Regions from separate parts of the Spongiibacter taiwanensis genome, predicted to be linked through region 2. Evidence: predicted binding sites of a transcription regulator. Region 2 holds the regulator's gene; each other region holds the start of a gene.
The links. Region 2 encodes sigma-54, which starts transcription at its own class of promoters, with help from an activator protein. Its sites were predicted from a motif close to TGGCACANNNNTTGCNNT; they were not measured.
Positions count from the first base shown of each region.

Region 1 (4,176 bases), 1.2 Mb from region 2:
TGATCAGGTCCTTGTCGATGCTGGCCACGCCAACGGCAGTGTTGATCAGGGTCGGCCACATGCAGCACAGGGTGACGGTAATGGCAGAGTTGACAAAGGATTTGGCAAACAGCGGGTCATCGCTCACGTAGACCGCACTGACGACCATCGTCACCAAGGGCAGCCAGGCCAGCGGCGACACCGGCTTGAAAATCTGAATCAGCGGGGCGATGGCGGCGTTCAGCAGGGGGCTCAGGCCGCAGGCGACGCCAATCGGAATAGCGATGAGGGAGGCTACAACAAAGCCGGTAAAGACGGTTTTCAGGCTGGTGAAAATCTGATCGATAAAGGTCGCCTTGCCGGTGTATTCCCGGATTTTGACTTCAGCGTCTGGGTTTTTGGCGAGTTTCTTTTCATTGCGTTCCACCTGGCGTTGGTAGAAGGCATCGGCCTTTTCGCGTTCGGCCTTGTGTTCTGCCACCAGGCCCTGTGCCGCGCTGTAAACTGCAGCGGGGCCGGGAAAAGTGCCCAGACTGGTATCTACCCGGGCGGCTAGGGTCGACCAGATGGCAAGAAAAATCAGCACCGCCAGCACGGGCAGGCCAATTTGGCGCAAGATTTCCTGGCCCTGTTCCCGGGGATTCTCGCCGGTGGCGAGTTTGAACACCGGAATCATCCAGCTAAAGCCGGCCAGGCTGAGGTAGCGCATGGTATTTTGTTTAAACATGACTGTCTCCAGGGCGATGCCCGGCCGCTAGACCGGGCATCGCGTGGTACTTACTTCAGTGTGTCTGCAGGTTTCAGGCCAATCGCAAACTTCGACAGGTACTCGTTCGGCTTGCTGCCGTCATAGGTGATGTTGTCGATAAACTCGGTTTGCGGTGGCTTGAAGCCAGTCTCTTTGGCGAAATCAGGGAAGTCGCTGGCTGCCATTTTGCCTTCAGCAATCAGCTCTTTGGCGGCTGCGGCGTAAATGTCGGGGCGGTAAACCTTCTTGGCGATATCCATGTACCAGCTGTCCGGCTTGTGCTCGGGGATCTGGCCCCAGCGGCGCATTTGGGTCAGGTACCAGACGGCGTCGGAGTAGTAGGGGTAGGTCGCGTTGTAGCGGAAGAACACGTTAAAGTCGGGTACTTCGCGCTTGTCGCCTTTCTCATACTCGAAGGTGCCGGTCATGGAGTTGGCAATAACCTCGTAGTCGGCGCCCACATAGTTGGACTGACTCAGGATTTTTACTGCCTCGGGGCGATTGGCATTGTTGTTGTCATCCAGCCATTTGGCTGCGCGAATCATCGCTTTGACTACAGCAATGTGGGTTTGGGGGTACTTGTCTGCCCATTCCTTGCTGACGCCGAATACCTTCTCCGGGTTGTCTTTCCAGATCTCGTAGTCCGTGATGACCGGTACGCCGATCCCTTTGAATACGGCTTGCTGGTTCCAGGGTTCTCCCACGCAATAACCGTAGATAGTGCCGGCTTCCAGCGTGGCTGGCATTTGCGGTGGTGGGGTCACTGACAGCAGCGCGTCGGCGTCGATCTGGCCGCTGATATCGCCTTTTAGCGGCGCGTAGTAGCCGGGGTGGATACCGCCAGCGGCGAGCCAGTAGCGCAGTTCATAGTTGTGGGTGGAGACCGGAAATACCATGCCCATGTTGAAGGGCTTGCCCTGGGCTTTGTATTTTTCCACGACGGGCTTGAGGTAGTCGGCTTTGATCGGGTGTACCGGTTTGCCGTCAGCCTGCTTGGGGATGCCGGGCTTCATCTGTTCCCACACCTCGTTGGAAACGGTGATGCCATTGCCGTTCAAGTCCATGCTGAAGGCGGTGATGATGTGGGCCTGGGTGCCGAAACCAATGGTGGCGCCCAGCGGCTGACCGGCAAGCATATGGGCGCCGTCCAGCTGGCCGTCGATCACCCGGTCGAGCAGCACTTTCCAGTTTGCCTGGGCCTCGAGGGTGACGTACAAACCCTCGTCTTCAAAGAATTGCTTTTCGTAGGCAATAGCCAAAGGGGCCATGTCGGTGAGTTTGATAAAGCCGAATTTCAGCTCCTCTTTCTCGGGCTCTGCTGCCAGGCTGGCACCGCTGACGCCAATGGCCAGCGCGCTGAGGGCAACTTTCACTAAATGGCGCGACGTTGACTTTGTTTTAACCGGTGACGCTTTTGTCAGGCGTTTGTACCAGGACATGTTCAAAACTCCAGTTCTAGGGTCGGCCAGCTCCGGGTGATCAGCGCCGGTGGCGGAGGCCGCAATCTCTCAGTGGTCGGCGAGGGGACGCCGGGCGAAGTTGCTTCAGAACGCTCTGTACCGGATTTAGCAATTGCTATGCCACAAGATTTGAAATGTTTTAAAACAAAATGTTAGAGATTAAATCGAATGTGGTTTGCTAACTGTTGTGCTCTTTGGTGGTGCTTGTGGATGGGTGTCGAGGGGGGTGCCGCGAGGCGAGGTGCTTTTTAATGGTGCACCAAAAGTGCATCTTATCGGTTCGTTTTTATTCAAATGGATTTTTGTTGGGAATTCCAAAATTGCGCAGATAGGGTGCGCGCGCCCAAAACCGGGTCCCTTTAGGTAACCGCGAATATCGTTAAAGCGGGTGGTTAGGCTGGGGCAGGCCAAGGCCGGTGAGCAGCGCCGGGGCGGGAGCTGGCAGAGAAGGGGGGTGTTGGGCGGATCGCACGAGGCCTGATCGGCCTTCGCTGGGAGCCTAAAGAGGCCGGTTGAGCAGGGAAAGTTCGTGATCGTCGGCCCGAAGCCACCAGATTGCCGAATCCCAGTCGCCCAAAACAATCCGCTCTGCTGGTTGGTCGTCGACGCTGAGAGTGTGGCGGGCAGGGCGGTGGGTGTGGCCGTGAATGAGGCGCAGACATTGGTGCGCTTTCAGTTCTCGGACGACTTCTGCCGGAGTGACATCCATAATGTCCTCGGCTTTGTTGCTGTTGGCCTCGGTGCTGGCCATTCTCAGTTGCCGGGCCAGGGCGCGGCGCTCCTCCAGGGGCAGGCTGAGCACTTTGTTCTGCCAGGCGCTGGAGCGTGACTCCCGGCGAAAGGTCATATAGTTTTCGTCCCGAGTGCACAGGCTGTCGCCGTGCATCAGTAAGCAGGGCGCGCCAGCAAGGGTGATAACGCTGGGGTCATTAAGTAGCGTTGCGTCGGCGCGCTGGCAGAACGCCTCGCCCAGCAAGAAGTCCCGGTTGCCTTGCATGATAAATATGTCGGTGCCGGCGGCGGCGCAGGTTTTCAGTTTTTCTGCTACGTCTACAGCCAAAGGGCGCAGGTCGTCATCGCCTATCCACACTTCAAAGAAGTCGCCGAGAATGTATAACTCGTCGGCCGTGGCGGCGTCGTCCTGAAGAAATTGAAAAAACGCCCGGAGAATATCCGGGCGCGCTTCTTCAAGATGCAGGTCTGAGATGAACAGCCGAAGCATCAGCTTTCCCAGCTGGCTTTCTCGATAATCACGTCTTCAGCCGGGACGTCCTGGTGTCCCGCCTTGCTGGTGGTGCGCACGGCTTTGATCTTCTCGACTACGTCCATGCCCTCGGACACTTTGCCGAAAACCGCATAACCCCAACCCTGCATGGTCTTGCCGCTGTGGTTGAGAAAATCGTTGTTTTTGACGTTGATAAAGAACTGGGCGCTGGCGGAGTGGGGGTCCATGGTGCGAGCCATTGCCAGGGTGCCGACCTCATTTTTCAGGCCGTTATCTGCCTCGTTTTCGATGGGGTCACGGGTATCTTTCTGCTTCATGCCGGGTTCGAAGCCGCCGCCCTGGATCATAAAGCCGTTGATGACGCGGTGGAAAATGGTGCCATCGTAGTGGCCGTCGATAACATACTGCTTGAAGTTTTCGGCGGTTTTCGGCGCATTCTCAAAGTCCAATTCAATCTTGATGTCGCCAAAATTTGTTTTAAAGATAACCATTTACTTTGATCTCGCTTATAACTGGAATTCAAAGCCGGTATAATACGCGGTTTTTGGTCCGGCGGCGAAATTGGCTTTGAGTTGGTGCCAGTCAGGCTGCCAACACCGGCGCGCCGCGCTGACGCTCTTCGCCTTGCTGTTGTTCGATTTCCCCGTGTATCCGGGGTGGTTTGGAATTTCTTGATGAGTGAAAAAGACGTAAGCGGCAATAATTTCCTGCGCAACCTGGTGAAGGAAGACATTGCCCAGGGCCGTCTGGCCGAGGGGGCGCTG
Region 1 covers NZ_CP098455.1:36,006-40,181, forward strand. Annotated here, with positions in the region: gene NCG89_RS00150 (ABC transporter permease) at 1-706, opposite strand, end outside; gene NCG89_RS00155 (CmpA/NrtA family ABC transporter substrate-binding protein) at 757-2,166, opposite strand; gene NCG89_RS00160 (UDP-2,3-diacylglucosamine diphosphatase) at 2,687-3,409, opposite strand; gene NCG89_RS00165 (peptidylprolyl isomerase) at 3,409-3,903, opposite strand; gene NCG89_RS00170 (glutamine--tRNA ligase/YqeY domain fusion protein) at 4,087-4,176, shown strand, end outside.
Region 1: NCG89_RS00155 (CmpA/NrtA family ABC transporter substrate-binding protein) is a predicted target of sigma-54. The motif match lies at 2,293-2,310, and genes of this name have one in related genera.

Region 2 (4,176 bases):
ACCCTCTTATTTAGGGAATATCGCCGAGCAGCGCCCGTGGACTGCCACCGCCACAGAGGGTCGCCTGAACAGTAGCGGCCAGCACCTGCAGCTCAACCAGGATGTGGTCGTGCGCGAATTGATCAGACAAGCTGAAATAAGAACCAACGTGTTGAAAATCGACCTGCAAGAAAGTGAAGTCAGCACCGACCAAGCCCTCACACTGCTCCTGCCCAACGGCACCACAAAAGCCACCGGCATGTACGCGTCGCTGCGAGAAGAGCGGGTAGAACTCCTTGATAACGTCAGGGGGCATTATGCGCCCCGCTAAACTGTTGGCCGCCGCGATAGCCATGTCGACGCTCAACGTTGCGCCCCTGCACGCCTTGCCCGATGACCGCAATCAGGCCATCAATCTCAGCTCAGATCGCGCCACCTATGAAAACAATCAGGGCATCTACAGTGGCAACGTGAAGATGTCCCAGGGCACCCTGAAAATTCAGGCCGACAAACTCACCATTGTCGAGAGTGATCGCAAAGTCGAAAAAGTGATCGCTCAGGGCAACCCGGCCAAATTCGAACAACAACCCAGAGCCGGTGAAGGCGTAGTGGTTGCCAGCGCCGGCACCATTGAATACCGCCTGGCCGACGAGGAAATTCTGCTTCAGCAAAATGCCAGCATCACCCATCAGGGCTCAAAAATCAGCGGTGATCGAGTGGTGTATAGCGGCAAAAAACAAACCGTTGTCGCCGACGGAGGCAGTGCCGCAGAAAACGGCCGGGTGAGAATGACCCTGCAACCCCAGAGCAATGGCGAGGTCAACTCCCAGGGTGGCAAACAAAACACCCCGGTCAATGACGACAACGACGGAGAGACTTCGCCCTAATGCCGGTTCTGAACGCGCACAACCTCGCCAAGGCCTATAAAGGGCGGCAGATTATTCGGGACGTCTCGCTGAGCATCCGCAGCGGCGAAATTGTCGGCTTGCTGGGTCCCAATGGCGCGGGCAAAACCACCTGCTTTTACATGATTGTCGGGATTGTGAACGCCGACCGTGGTCGTATAACGTTGGACGATCGCGACCTTACTCCCATGTCCGTCCATGGCCGGGCCCAATGTGGCGTAGGCTACCTGCCTCAGGAAGCGTCGATTTTTCGCAAATTGAGCGTCGCCGACAACATCATGGCAATTCTCGAAACACGCAAAGACCTGAATCGCAGCCAGCGCAAGGAAAAACTCGAAGCGCTGCTGCAGGAATTTCACATCACCCATATCCGCAAATCCAAGGGCATGACCCTGTCTGGCGGTGAACGTCGCCGGGTCGAGATCGCCCGGGCCCTGGCCACCGAGCCCAGCTTCATCCTGCTCGACGAACCCTTTGCCGGAGTTGACCCCATTTCCGTCAACGATATCCAGCAAATCATCCGTCACCTGCAGGCCCGGGGTATCGGCGTGCTGATCACCGATCACAACGTCCGGGAAACCCTGCACATCTGCGAAAAAGCCTACATTGTCGGTGAAGGCAGAATCGTCGCCGAAGGCGATGCGAACACCGTGCTAAATAGCGAGATCGTCCGGGAAATTTACCTAGGCGACAAATTTACACTTTAATTTCTGCCAGATTTTTGATTCGGCACAGCTATTGCAGGGATCGAGAGAGGCGTCTACACTCAAGTTGGACATTCGAGGGCACTGCCCGTCGTAGAATGCTTGGGCATCCCGCCCTCTGGTAGAGCACAATGTGCTCGCGTTACCTTCTTAATGTTGTAGAAGCCACTGCTTATGAAACAATCGCTCCAGCTCAAGGTTGGCCAGCAGCTGACCATGACCCCGCAGCTGCAACAGGCGATTCGTTTACTTCAACTTTCCACCCTCGATCTTCAGCAAGAAATTCAGTCGGCTCTGGATTCCAATCCACTACTGGAAATCGGCGAGGATGACACCCCAGAAGGCGAACCCGCCCAGCAGAACACCCCCGCCGCGGCGCCAGAATCCACCACCGCTGAACGCAGCCAGACAGAAGAGACTAAAGAAACCTCCGCCAGCAGCGACGACAGCTGGGCCGAGCGCAGCGAAATCCCGGAAGATCTGCCCGTCGACAGCCAGTGGGATGATGTTTACCAAAGCAGCGGCAGCGCCTCCCTCGGGCCAGCCGACGACAGCGAGTTCAGCAATGACTTTCGCCAGGGTAGCTCCGACTCCCTGCAGGACCACTTGCGCTGGCAGCTGAACCTCAGCCGTCTCTCTGATATCGATCAGTTGATCGCCGATGCTATTGTTGATGCCATCGACGAGAAGGGCCGGCTCACCGTGTCGGTGGAGGATCTGGTCGAGAGCTTCGACAATGAAGATATTGAAGCCGAAGAAGTACAGGCGGTATTACGCCTTATCCAGAATTTTGATCCCCCTGGGGTCGGCGGCCGCGACCTCCAGGAATGCCTGCTGATCCAGCTGCGCCAGTTGCCCCCGGAAACGCCCTGGCGGGAGGAAGCGCTGCTAGTGGTCGGCCAGTACATGGCCCAATTGGGCAACCGGGATTACAACCAGATCATGCGCCGCTGTCGCATCAAGGAAGATCAGCTCAAGGAAATCCTCAAGCTGATCCAGTCGCTGAACCCCACTCCTGGCGACGCCATCGGTGGCAGCGAAACGGAATATGTGGTCCCGGATGTGTTCGTCAGCAAAAAGGAAGGCCGCTGGCTGGTGGAGCTGAACCCGGACATCGCCCCCAAAATCCAGATCAACTCCCATTACGCGGCGCTGGCACGGCAAAGTAGCAACAGCAACGACAACGACTACATTCGCGACAATCTGCAGGAGGCTCGCTGGTTCATCAAAAGCCTGCAAAGTCGCAACGAAACACTGATGAAAGTGGCCAGCAAGATTGTTGAATACCAGCGGGGATTTCTAGAATATGGTGAGGAGGCAATGAAGCCTCTCGTTCTGCACGATATCGCCGAGGCCGTAGGCATGCACGAATCCACCATTTCCCGGGTCACCACCCAAAAATACATGCACACCCCCCGCGGCATTTTCGAACTGAAGTTCTTTTTCTCCAGCCATGTGTCCACCGACACCGGCGGGGAATGCTCATCCACCGCCATTCGGGCGCTCATCAAGAAATTGGTTGCGGCCGAAAATCCCAGAAAGCCCCTCAGCGACAGCAAAATTACCGAACTGCTGGCTGACCAGGGCATTCAAGTGGCCCGGCGAACCATTGCGAAATATCGGGAATCACTGGTCATTCCGCCCTCAAACGAGCGGAAGCGGCTGGTATAGTGGCCGCGACTCAGGTCGCGACCGTCACTTGCGCGCCGGGAGGCGCTGATTGCTTACAGCGATGAAGGAGCAAAAATATGCAGATAACTGTTAGTGGTCATCACGTAGAAGTTACCCCCGCTCTCCGCGACTACGTTAACAACAAGCTTTCCAAGCTGCAGCGACATTTCGACAACATTACCAATACCGACGTCACCCTGACGGTCGAAAAGTTAATCCAGAAGGCAGAAGCCACTGTCCATGTTGCCGGCGCAGATCTGTTCGCCACCTGCGAGTCACAGGATATGTACGCCGCCATCGACAGTCTCACCGACAAGCTCGATCGGCAACTCATCAAACACAAGGAAAAGCACCTGGCTCGCTAGCGCCAGCTTTGCTACCAGATTGCGATAACCATGAACCTAGACTCCATCCTCAGCCAAGGACGTACCCATTGTGGTACGTCCGTTAACAGCAAAAAACGCCTCCTTGAACAAGTTGCCAAGTTCATCAGCGAGGACGATCACAACTACGATCCCGACGAGCTGTTCAATGACCTGCTTGCCCGGGAGCGCCTTGGCAGCACCGGCATCGGCCACGGGGTGGCCATTCCCCATTGCCGCAGCAGCCGCTGTGAAAGTATTACCGGCCTGTTGGTACGCCTTGAAAAGGCCATCGAATTTGAATCCATTGACGATCAACCGGTCGACCTGGTGTTTGCCCTGATCGTACCGGCAGAGGCCCACGACGAGCACGTTAAAGTGCTGGGTGCCCTCGCCTCCGCCTTCAACGAAGAGAGTTTTCGTCGCAGCCTGCGCCAGGCAGAAGACGCTGCCGCCCTTTTTAAGGCAGCTATCGCTCACTGACCCAAGGGCGCCAGCCTATGCAACTGACCATCATTAGCGGCCGCTCCGGATCGGGCAAAAGTACCGCACTGC
Region 2 covers NZ_CP098455.1:1,267,132-1,271,307, forward strand. Annotated here, with positions in the region: gene lptC (LPS export ABC transporter periplasmic protein LptC) at 1-310, shown strand, start outside; gene lptA (lipopolysaccharide transport periplasmic protein LptA) at 297-866, shown strand; gene lptB (LPS export ABC transporter ATP-binding protein) at 866-1,591, shown strand; gene NCG89_RS05910 (RNA polymerase factor sigma-54) at 1,763-3,259, shown strand; gene hpf (ribosome hibernation-promoting factor, HPF/YfiA family) at 3,337-3,624, shown strand; gene NCG89_RS05920 (PTS sugar transporter subunit IIA) at 3,655-4,104, shown strand; gene rapZ (RNase adapter RapZ) at 4,122-4,176, shown strand, end outside.

Region 3 (4,176 bases), 100 kb from region 2:
CTCCACCACCTCCACCACATGGGGGCTGGCAATCCGGCGGCCAATCCAACTCTCCATGACAAAGCGTTCAAGATAGGCCGGATCGTCCTGGAAATTAGCCGAGGGGGTTTTCATCGCCAGCAGGTGACCGCTGGCGATGTCTTTGACTTTATAAATCTGGCTGCGGGCGCTGGCGTGAATCTCCGCGATCACCTCCAGGCCGTCCAGCCGGTCCCCAACGCTCAACTCCGGCGGAAATGGCAAGGCCGTCAGGCGCCGATATACCTCGTCTGCGTCCTCTCCCGGCAGCGCATCCAGCCGTAACAGCTGGCAACTGATATTGTCGTCGCTACCCGCCTCCAGCGCCGCATCGACCAATCGCGCACAGCAGGCATCCAGGTTATCGCCAGCCTGGCCCAATAGCCCGGCAATGGCGGTTGAACTGAGCACACCGTGCAGACCATCGGTGCTGAGTAGAAACAGGTCGCCCTGCTCCACATCAACGCTGCGATAATCGACTTCCAGACTGACATCCAGCCCCATGGCCCGGGTCAGATAACTCTGGTTTTCACCAATATGACGCGCATGATCACGACTCAGCGGCTCCAACACGCCGCCGCGAAAGCGGTAGATCCGACTATCACCCACATGAAACAGGTGGGCAGTGCGAGATTTGACAATGGCAATGCTCAAGGTGGAGATGTAGCCCTTTTCCGCCTTGGCAAAATGACTTCCTTGGCTGTACAACCAGCGATTCAGGGCTGAAATGACTTGATGAGCGGAGCGCTTGACCGACCAGGAATCCGGCGTGGAGAAGTAGTCCTGCAAAAACCCGCGAACGCAGGTTTCCGCCGCCTCTTTGCCCGCCTCTGCCGCAGAGACCCCATCAGCAATCACCGCGACCACCCCCTTGGTAATCACGGTGTGCCCTTCGGGAATCAGCATCCCGAGGCTGTCCTCATTGATGGGCTTGCGTCCGGCGGTGCTCAGTTGCGCCGCCGAACACCGTAACCCGGCATCCAGGTACATTACGCGCTCCCAGCCATTGGCAAAGGCCTTAGCTCACTTCCACCAGGGCGACACTGCCATCGTCGTTCAGCTCGGCGACATGGCCCTGGGGCTCTTCCAAAAATTGCACTGCAATAAAGACCACCCCGGCGCAGGCCGCAATCACCATAAAGAACTGGGAGGCATCCACAAAGGACAGCACAGTCAGAAAGATCACCGCACCAACATTACCATAGGCACCCGTCATGCCGGCGATCTGCCCAGTCATGCTGCGTTTCACCAGCGGCACAATGGCAAACACCGCACCTTCACCCGCCTGAACAAAGAACGAGCAGCACATGGTTGCGATCACCGCCAACCACACCGGCCAGCCCGCATCGACCTGGCTCAGCACCATATAGCCCACCGCCAGACCAGCAACCAAAATAGTAAGGGACTTGCGACGACCCACCTTATCGGACAGGTAACCACCGCCAGGGCGCGCCACCAGATTCATAAAGGCAAAGCCGGAAGCCAACAAGCCCGCTTTCACCGCACTCAACTCAAAGGTCTCCATAAAGAACAAGGGCAACATGGAGACCACCGCCAGCTCGGAGCCAAAAGTAACAAAGTACGACACATTCAAAATTGCGACCTGCTTGAATTTAAAGCGCTGCATCTCCGGCATCGGGATCCCTTTCAATACATCGCTGTTCACCCGCAAAATCTGGCTGACCTGAAACACAAACAGTGCACCCAGGCCCAGATAGATAATATTAGCGGCCACGCCGGTCAACAGACCCAGGTTGGATGGGGACAGCTTCCAGGTCAGCACCGCCAGCGCCAAATACATGGGCACGCACATGGCAATATAAAAGTAGAGGTCCCGCCGACTACTAACCACCAGCCCGCCCGACTTTTTCGGTTTGAAATAGGTAGACCCTTTAGGCGTATTGCGCGCCCGAGTGTAAAAGAACACCCCGTAGAGCGCCGCAATCACACCGGTGCTGGCAATGGCATAGCGCCAGCCGTCCTCACCGCCAAACATCAGCGCGACAGTGGGCAGCGTCATCGCTGCAGCCGCCGAGCCAAAGTTGCCCCAGCCACCATATACCCCCTCGGCCAGCCCAACTTGCTTGGCGGGGAACCACTCGCCCACCAAGCGAATGCCAATCACAAACCCGGCGCCAATGAAGCCCATAAAGAAGCGCATCATGGCGATCATTTCGTAGGAATTGGCAAAGGCAAAGCCGCAGCAGATACCGCCCCCAATCACCAACAAAGAACTAAAAACGATGCGGGGCCCCAGGCGATCGACCAGCATCCCGATAATCACCCGGGCCGGAATCGTCAGCGCAACGTTGAGAATCATCAGGGCTTTAACTTGCTGACCGGTGAGATCGAAGGCCTCTTTGATCGCAGCCAGCATGGGCGCATGGTTGAACCACACCACAAAGGTAAGAAAGAAGGCGAACCAGCTCAGGTGCAGCAGGCGGATTTTATCCTGCTTAATATCCAGCAGGTTCAGATTAGACGATGACATGAAAACTCCGAAAACAGATAAAGCGACGCAGACCCCGGAGCAATTGCTGTGCCAGCAAGCATGAAAACCGCCTCAAAACAAACGTATCTATTTGTTTTCTATGAATTAAATAAAAATAACGCACCATTATGAGTCATTTCAGGGCGGCCATTCCATTCCTCAGCGCCCCAGAAGAGCACCAAAATAAATCATTGCGCCCCATCATTTCGCAAATATTCCATTTTGGCGCACCTTATAAATGCCCCAAAATATGGCAATTTAATTTTTTTAACTTATATTTCAATAGCTTAAATATAAAAATCAGTCATGGCATAGGTATTGCTTTCCCATTCATCAGCGAATCCCTGAATGAATTACCTCGTCGGGCAACCTTCCCCGACGAACAGAAGTAAAGGACCACCACCATGACAAACCCCACACGCCTGCTGGTTATCGGCAACGGCCCGGTCGGCCACCAATTTCTTGAATCCCTCGTCGACAGCGGCAAGGCCGGGGAATTTGCCATCACGGTAATTGGTGAAGAGCCCCGCCCGGCCTACGATCGCGTCCATCTCACCGCCTGGTTTGAAACCCGCAAAGCCGAATCCCTCAATATGGTGAAGGAGGGCTTTTACGAGGCCAACCACATTACCGTGAAAAATGGCGAAAAGGCGGTGGCCATCGATCGGGCGAACAAAATCGTCAGCACCGACCAAGGCGAGCAATACCCGTACGACATTATGGTGCTCTCCACCGGCTCGTTCCCCTTCGTCCCTCCGGTACCGGGCCACGACCGGCAAAACTGTTTCGTTTACCGAACTATAGAAGATCTGGAAGCAATCACCGCTGCCTCTGCCAACGCCAAAGTGGGCACCGTGGTCGGTGGCGGTCTGCTCGGCCTCGAGGCCGCCAAGGCAATTAAAGACCTGGGCCTGCAAACCCATGTGGTGGAGTTTGCCCCCCGCCTGATGGCGGTACAGGTTGACGACGGCGGCGGTGCCCTGCTGCGCCGCAAAATCGAAGACCTGGGTGTAACCGTCCACACCCAGAAAAACACCCAGAACATTTCCGACGGTGAAAGCTGCGTTCACAAAATGAACTTTGCCGATGGCAGCGAGCTGGAGACCGACATCCTGGTCTTCTCCGCCGGTATTCGCCCGCAAGACGCTCTGGCCCGCCAGAGCGAACTGGAGATCGGCGAGCGCGGCGGCATTGTCATCAACGACTACTGCCAGACCTCAGACCCCAGCATTTACGCCATTGGCGAGTGTGCCCTCTGGGGCGGTCGCATTTACGGTCTGATTGCTCCCGGCTGGGATATGGCCCGGGCCGCCGCCGACCACGTGATTGGCAGCGTACAAGGCCTGGCCTTTACCGGCGCCGACATGAGCACCAAACTGAAATTGATGGGTGTGGACGTAGCCTCCATTGGCGACGCCCACGCCAACACTCCCGGCGCCAAGTGCTACACCTTCATTGACGAGCAGGCCGAGGTTTACAAAAAGATCGTGGTCAGCGAAACCGGCGAACACCTGCTGGGCGCCGTCTTGGTGGGCGACGCCGAAGACTATGGCAACCTGCTCCAATTTGCCCTGAACAAAATCACCCTGCCCAAGCACCCCGAGGCAATGATTCTGCCCCAGCTCGACGGCAGCGCCAGCGTTGGCCTGGGCGTGGACGCCCTGCCC
Region 3 covers NZ_CP098455.1:1,367,944-1,372,119, forward strand. Annotated here, with positions in the region: gene NCG89_RS06380 (bifunctional protein-serine/threonine kinase/phosphatase) at 1-1,008, opposite strand, end outside; gene NCG89_RS06385 (NarK family nitrate/nitrite MFS transporter) at 1,037-2,509, opposite strand; gene nirB (nitrite reductase large subunit NirB) at 2,914-4,176, shown strand, end outside.
Region 3: NCG89_RS06385 (NarK family nitrate/nitrite MFS transporter) is a predicted target of sigma-54. The motif match lies at 2,546-2,563, and genes of this name have one in related genera.

Region 4 (4,176 bases), 530 kb from region 2:
TGCGGAACGGTGATGACTGTGGTATTCGCTGCCGGCGGTGAGGGGACCATCCAGTTTCCACCCAACGAGTGTAATGACTTTGACGGCAATGATGTCAACAGCATCAGCTGGTCAATTAATGATGCTGGCACTCTGAGTTTTATGGAGAACGATGCCTCCGAGGATCATTACTTGTGGGACCTGGTAAAGGTTCTTGGTAGTGAAGGCGCTGTGCTAATCAGTGTATCCACGCCTGATGGCCAGGGTGACGCAGGGAATGAGTTCACCGAAGGTACCTTGCTACCCCTCGCTCAGTAACCAACGGGTGCCGACAACTGACGGCTCACGTGCGCCAGCCCCAGGGCTGGCGCTGTTGCATGTGGTTTTCGTGCAGGGGTTGCTTGCTGATCGAAATACGCCTGGCGCAAATGATGCTAAATGCTCCGCCGGGCTGCATTTAAAAAGTCTCAGGCTGGATTGTTTCTGGCCTAATGTATGCGCCGCGCTCGCGGAACCAGATCTGGCTCATCTGGGGCGATCAAACTCCCTAAGCTAGAAATCTCCCCGGTAAGCAATGGCCTCCTGTAAGTGGACTAGCGCGATACGGTCGCTGTCTGCAAGATCGGCAATGGTGCGGGCCACTTTGATAATCCGATGGTGTGCCCGGGCACTCAGATCGAGTTTCTGTTCAGCCTGAATCATGAAGTTTTTCTCATTAACACCCAGGTGACAGTGGTCACTCACTTCGGCGGCTTCGAGCTGGGCATTGCAGCGCGGCCCTCGGGCTAGCTGTTTGCATCGCGCCCGGCAGACCCGTTCTCTGACCGTTGCGCTGGATTCTCCCGGGGTGCTGGATTGCAAAATCCCCGGCGGCAGCCGGGGAACGGTTAAGCGCAGGTCGATTCTGTCCAGCAGCGGCCCGGACAGGCGCTGACGATAGCGCTGAATCTGGTCCGGGGTGCAGCGGCATTCCCGGGTGGGGTCCCCATCAAAGCCGCAGGGACAGGGGTTCATGGCAGCGATCAATTGGAAGCGGGCGGGAAAGGTGAGCTGCTGGCTGGCCCGGGAGATCGTTACCTCGCCCGACTCAAGGGGCTCGCGCAACACTTCCAGCACTTTGCGCGGGTACTCAACGACTTCATCTAAAAATAAAATCCCGTGATGAGCCAGCGAAATTTCCCCTGGCTTGGGCTGGCTGCCACCGCCCACCAGCGCGACCGCCGAGGCGGTGTGGTGGGGTGCCCGAAAGGGCCGCCGCAATTGCAGTGGTTTGCCGGCCACCGATTGCACGATGGCAATGTCGCGCTGCTCCTCGGCATTGAGGGGCGGCAGGATGCCGGGCAGGCGGTTGGCGAGCAGGGTTTTGCCTGTGCCGGGTGGGCCGCTCATCAGCAGGCTATGGCCGCCAGCGGCAGCGATTTCCAGAGCGCGCTTTGCGGATTCCTGGCCGCGGACATCGGCAAGGTCGGGATACGCTGCCGCCATCACCTCGCCGTCGGGGGTTAATTCAGAGCCGAACGGCAGTGCGGTTTGTCCGGCCATATGGGCCACTACGGCCAATAGCGAGGGGGCTTCGCGCAGATCGGATGCGTCGATAATGGCCGCCAGCCCCTGGTTGCCGGCAGGGACCACGAGCACTTTATCTTCAGCGGCGCAGGCTACAGCGGCGGGGAGGGCGGCATCCACCGGGCGCAGCTCACCACCGAGCCCCAGCTCGCCGAGAAATTCGTAGCCATCGATGCTGTTGAGAGGCAATTGCCCCGAGGCCACCAAAATGCCGATGGCGATGGGTAAATCGAAACGTCCGCCTTCCTTGGGTAGGTCGGCCGGGGCGAGGTTGACGGTAATGCGGCTGACGGGAAATTCGAAGCGCGAATTGATCAGCGCAGAGCGAACTCGGTCTCTGGCTTCTCGCACGGTTGCCTCTGGCAGTCCGACTATATTAAAGGCGGGTAGGCCGCTGGAGAGGTGCACCTCGACCGTGACTAACGGGGCTTGAACGCCGAGCTTGGCTCGGCTGAAAACGGTGGCAAGTGGCATAGACTCATCCTTGAGCGCTGCGCGTGTTCGGTTTGGCTGGCCCGGGCTGCCAAATCGCCCAGACCGGCATGGCATTTTACGGCTTGTCGGGTGAGCTCGGCTCCGGGGTATCCAGCTGCGCGCTGAGTTCGGCCAGTTGCTTCTCCATATCCTGCAGTTTGGCCCGGGTGCGATTGAGCACAGCAACCTGGGCGTCAAATTCCTCCCGGGAAACCAGATCCATCTTGCGCAGACGGGCCTGCACCAGGGCTTGCAGCTTCTCTTCAATGTCTTGCTGTATCGCCGGGCCTTCTTTCATCAGGCGGTTGGCGGTGTCGGCAATTTGGCTGAAAAAATCGGGCTTATTCATAAACTCATCTGGGTTTGCACTGTGAGGTGAAGTGTAGCGCAAAAGCGCGCCCGGCTTTACTGTTGTATGCTCATTGCCGTCACACTGGCTCATCGATGGTATGGATATTGCTCTGGTTTTGGGGCAATTGAGGTGGGGGTGGCAAGGTGGTTGTCTCGCCCTAGCACAATGAAAAATAAGGATTTTGTTTGAACGCCCCCAATCAAATCAGTATGAGCGCCGACATTGCCGGGCAAAGTGCGACGGCGCCGTCCTGGCATGCGGCCATTGAATTAGGCTTGCGTCGCGGACCGCTGCGCACGGATGTGTACCATGTACTGCATAAGGGGCCGCTGCGTATTCAGCGGCCTTTTTATCCAGAGGGTGATCTCTGTCATTTATATCTACTGCATCCGCCGGGTGGGATGGTGCCCGGTGATGAACTGCAGGTGGACCTGGCCCTTGAGGCGGGTAGTTCAGCGCTGGTGACCACCCCGTCGGCGGGCAAGGCCTACAGGAGTGATCGCCAGAAGACTCCCCAGTTGCAAGGTATTTGCGCCCGAGTTGAAGAGGATGCCTGTCTGGAGTGGCTGCCCCAGGAGACGATTATTTTTGACGGTGCCGAAGCTGAGCTTCGTAATGAGTTCCACTTGGCCGCCGGGGCACAACTATTGGCTTGGGATATTGTGGTGCTTGGCCGCCGTGCAAGCGGTGAGTCATTTGACGAAGGGCGCTGCTTACAGCGATTTACTATTCTAAAAGAGGGGCGGCCGCTGCTGAGCGAGCGCACCCTGTGGCAGGGTGGCAGTGCCCTACTTGATGGGCCCTGGGGAATGGCGGGCCGCTGGGTAAGTGGCAGTCTGTTTGCCACGCTCACCGCAGATCGGGCGTTGCTGGATGAATTGCGCGATGGCCTCGCTGCTCAGCCTTACTATGATCAATGTCAGGCGGAGTGGGGGCTGTCCCAACGGCGGGATCTGTTTATGGCGCGCTACCTGGGGAATTCGCCGGAGCACTGCCGGCGTGGGTTTACCTATTTGTGGGAGAAGCTGCGGCCCTTGTTGAATGGTCGCCCGGCCTGTCGGCCGCGGATTTGGAATACTTGAAGGTGGTCGGGAGACGCTTGACGGGAGACGGAAGAGGCTAAGACTTGCGGCTTCGCCGCTGAGAGCTCGGGCGTTGGGTGCAGTAATAGGCGCATTGGAAAGAACTCGTCATTCCGGACGCGCCTTTTGCGATCCGGAATACAGTGGGGTTTGAACACAGGAGCAACTGGGCCCCGGCTCGGGGGGCGGGGCGACGAAGCGCGGAGTGGGTCTGACGTCGGATGTCCGACGCGGCGCCTCTGGAGGATTCCAAGCATCTGTCATTCCGGACGCGCTGTTTGCGATCCGGAATCCAGCGGGATTTGAACATGGGAGCAGCTGGGCCCCGGCTCGGAGGCCGGGGCGACGAAGATCGGAGTGGGTCTGACGTCGGGTGTCCGACGCGGCACCTCCGGAGGATTCCGAGCATCCGTCATTCCGGACGCGCCTTTTGCGATCCGGAATCCAGCGGGGTTTGAACACGAGAGCAACTGAACCCCGGCTCGGGGCCGGGGTGGCGATGAATAGAGATTGGCGTTGAAATAAAAAAAGTGCGCTAAATGCTTGACATGCGCCGGTGCCAAATCATGCTCGTCTAGCGTCTAGCGTCTAGCGTCTAGCGTCTAGCGTCTAGCGTCTAGCGTCTAGCGTCTAGCGTCTAGCGTCTAGCGTCTAGCGTCTAGCGTCTAGCGTCTAGCGTCTAGCGTCTAGCGTCTAGCGTCTAGCGTCTAGCGTCTAGCGTCT
Region 4 covers NZ_CP098455.1:1,797,070-1,801,245, reverse strand. Annotated here, with positions in the region: gene NCG89_RS08325 (hypothetical protein) at 1-297, shown strand, start outside; gene NCG89_RS08320 (YifB family Mg chelatase-like AAA ATPase) at 532-2,019, opposite strand; gene NCG89_RS08315 (accessory factor UbiK family protein) at 2,096-2,368, opposite strand; gene NCG89_RS08310 (urease accessory protein UreD) at 2,557-3,453, shown strand.
Region 4: NCG89_RS08310 (urease accessory protein UreD) is a predicted target of sigma-54. The motif match lies at 2,465-2,482, and genes of this name have one in related genera.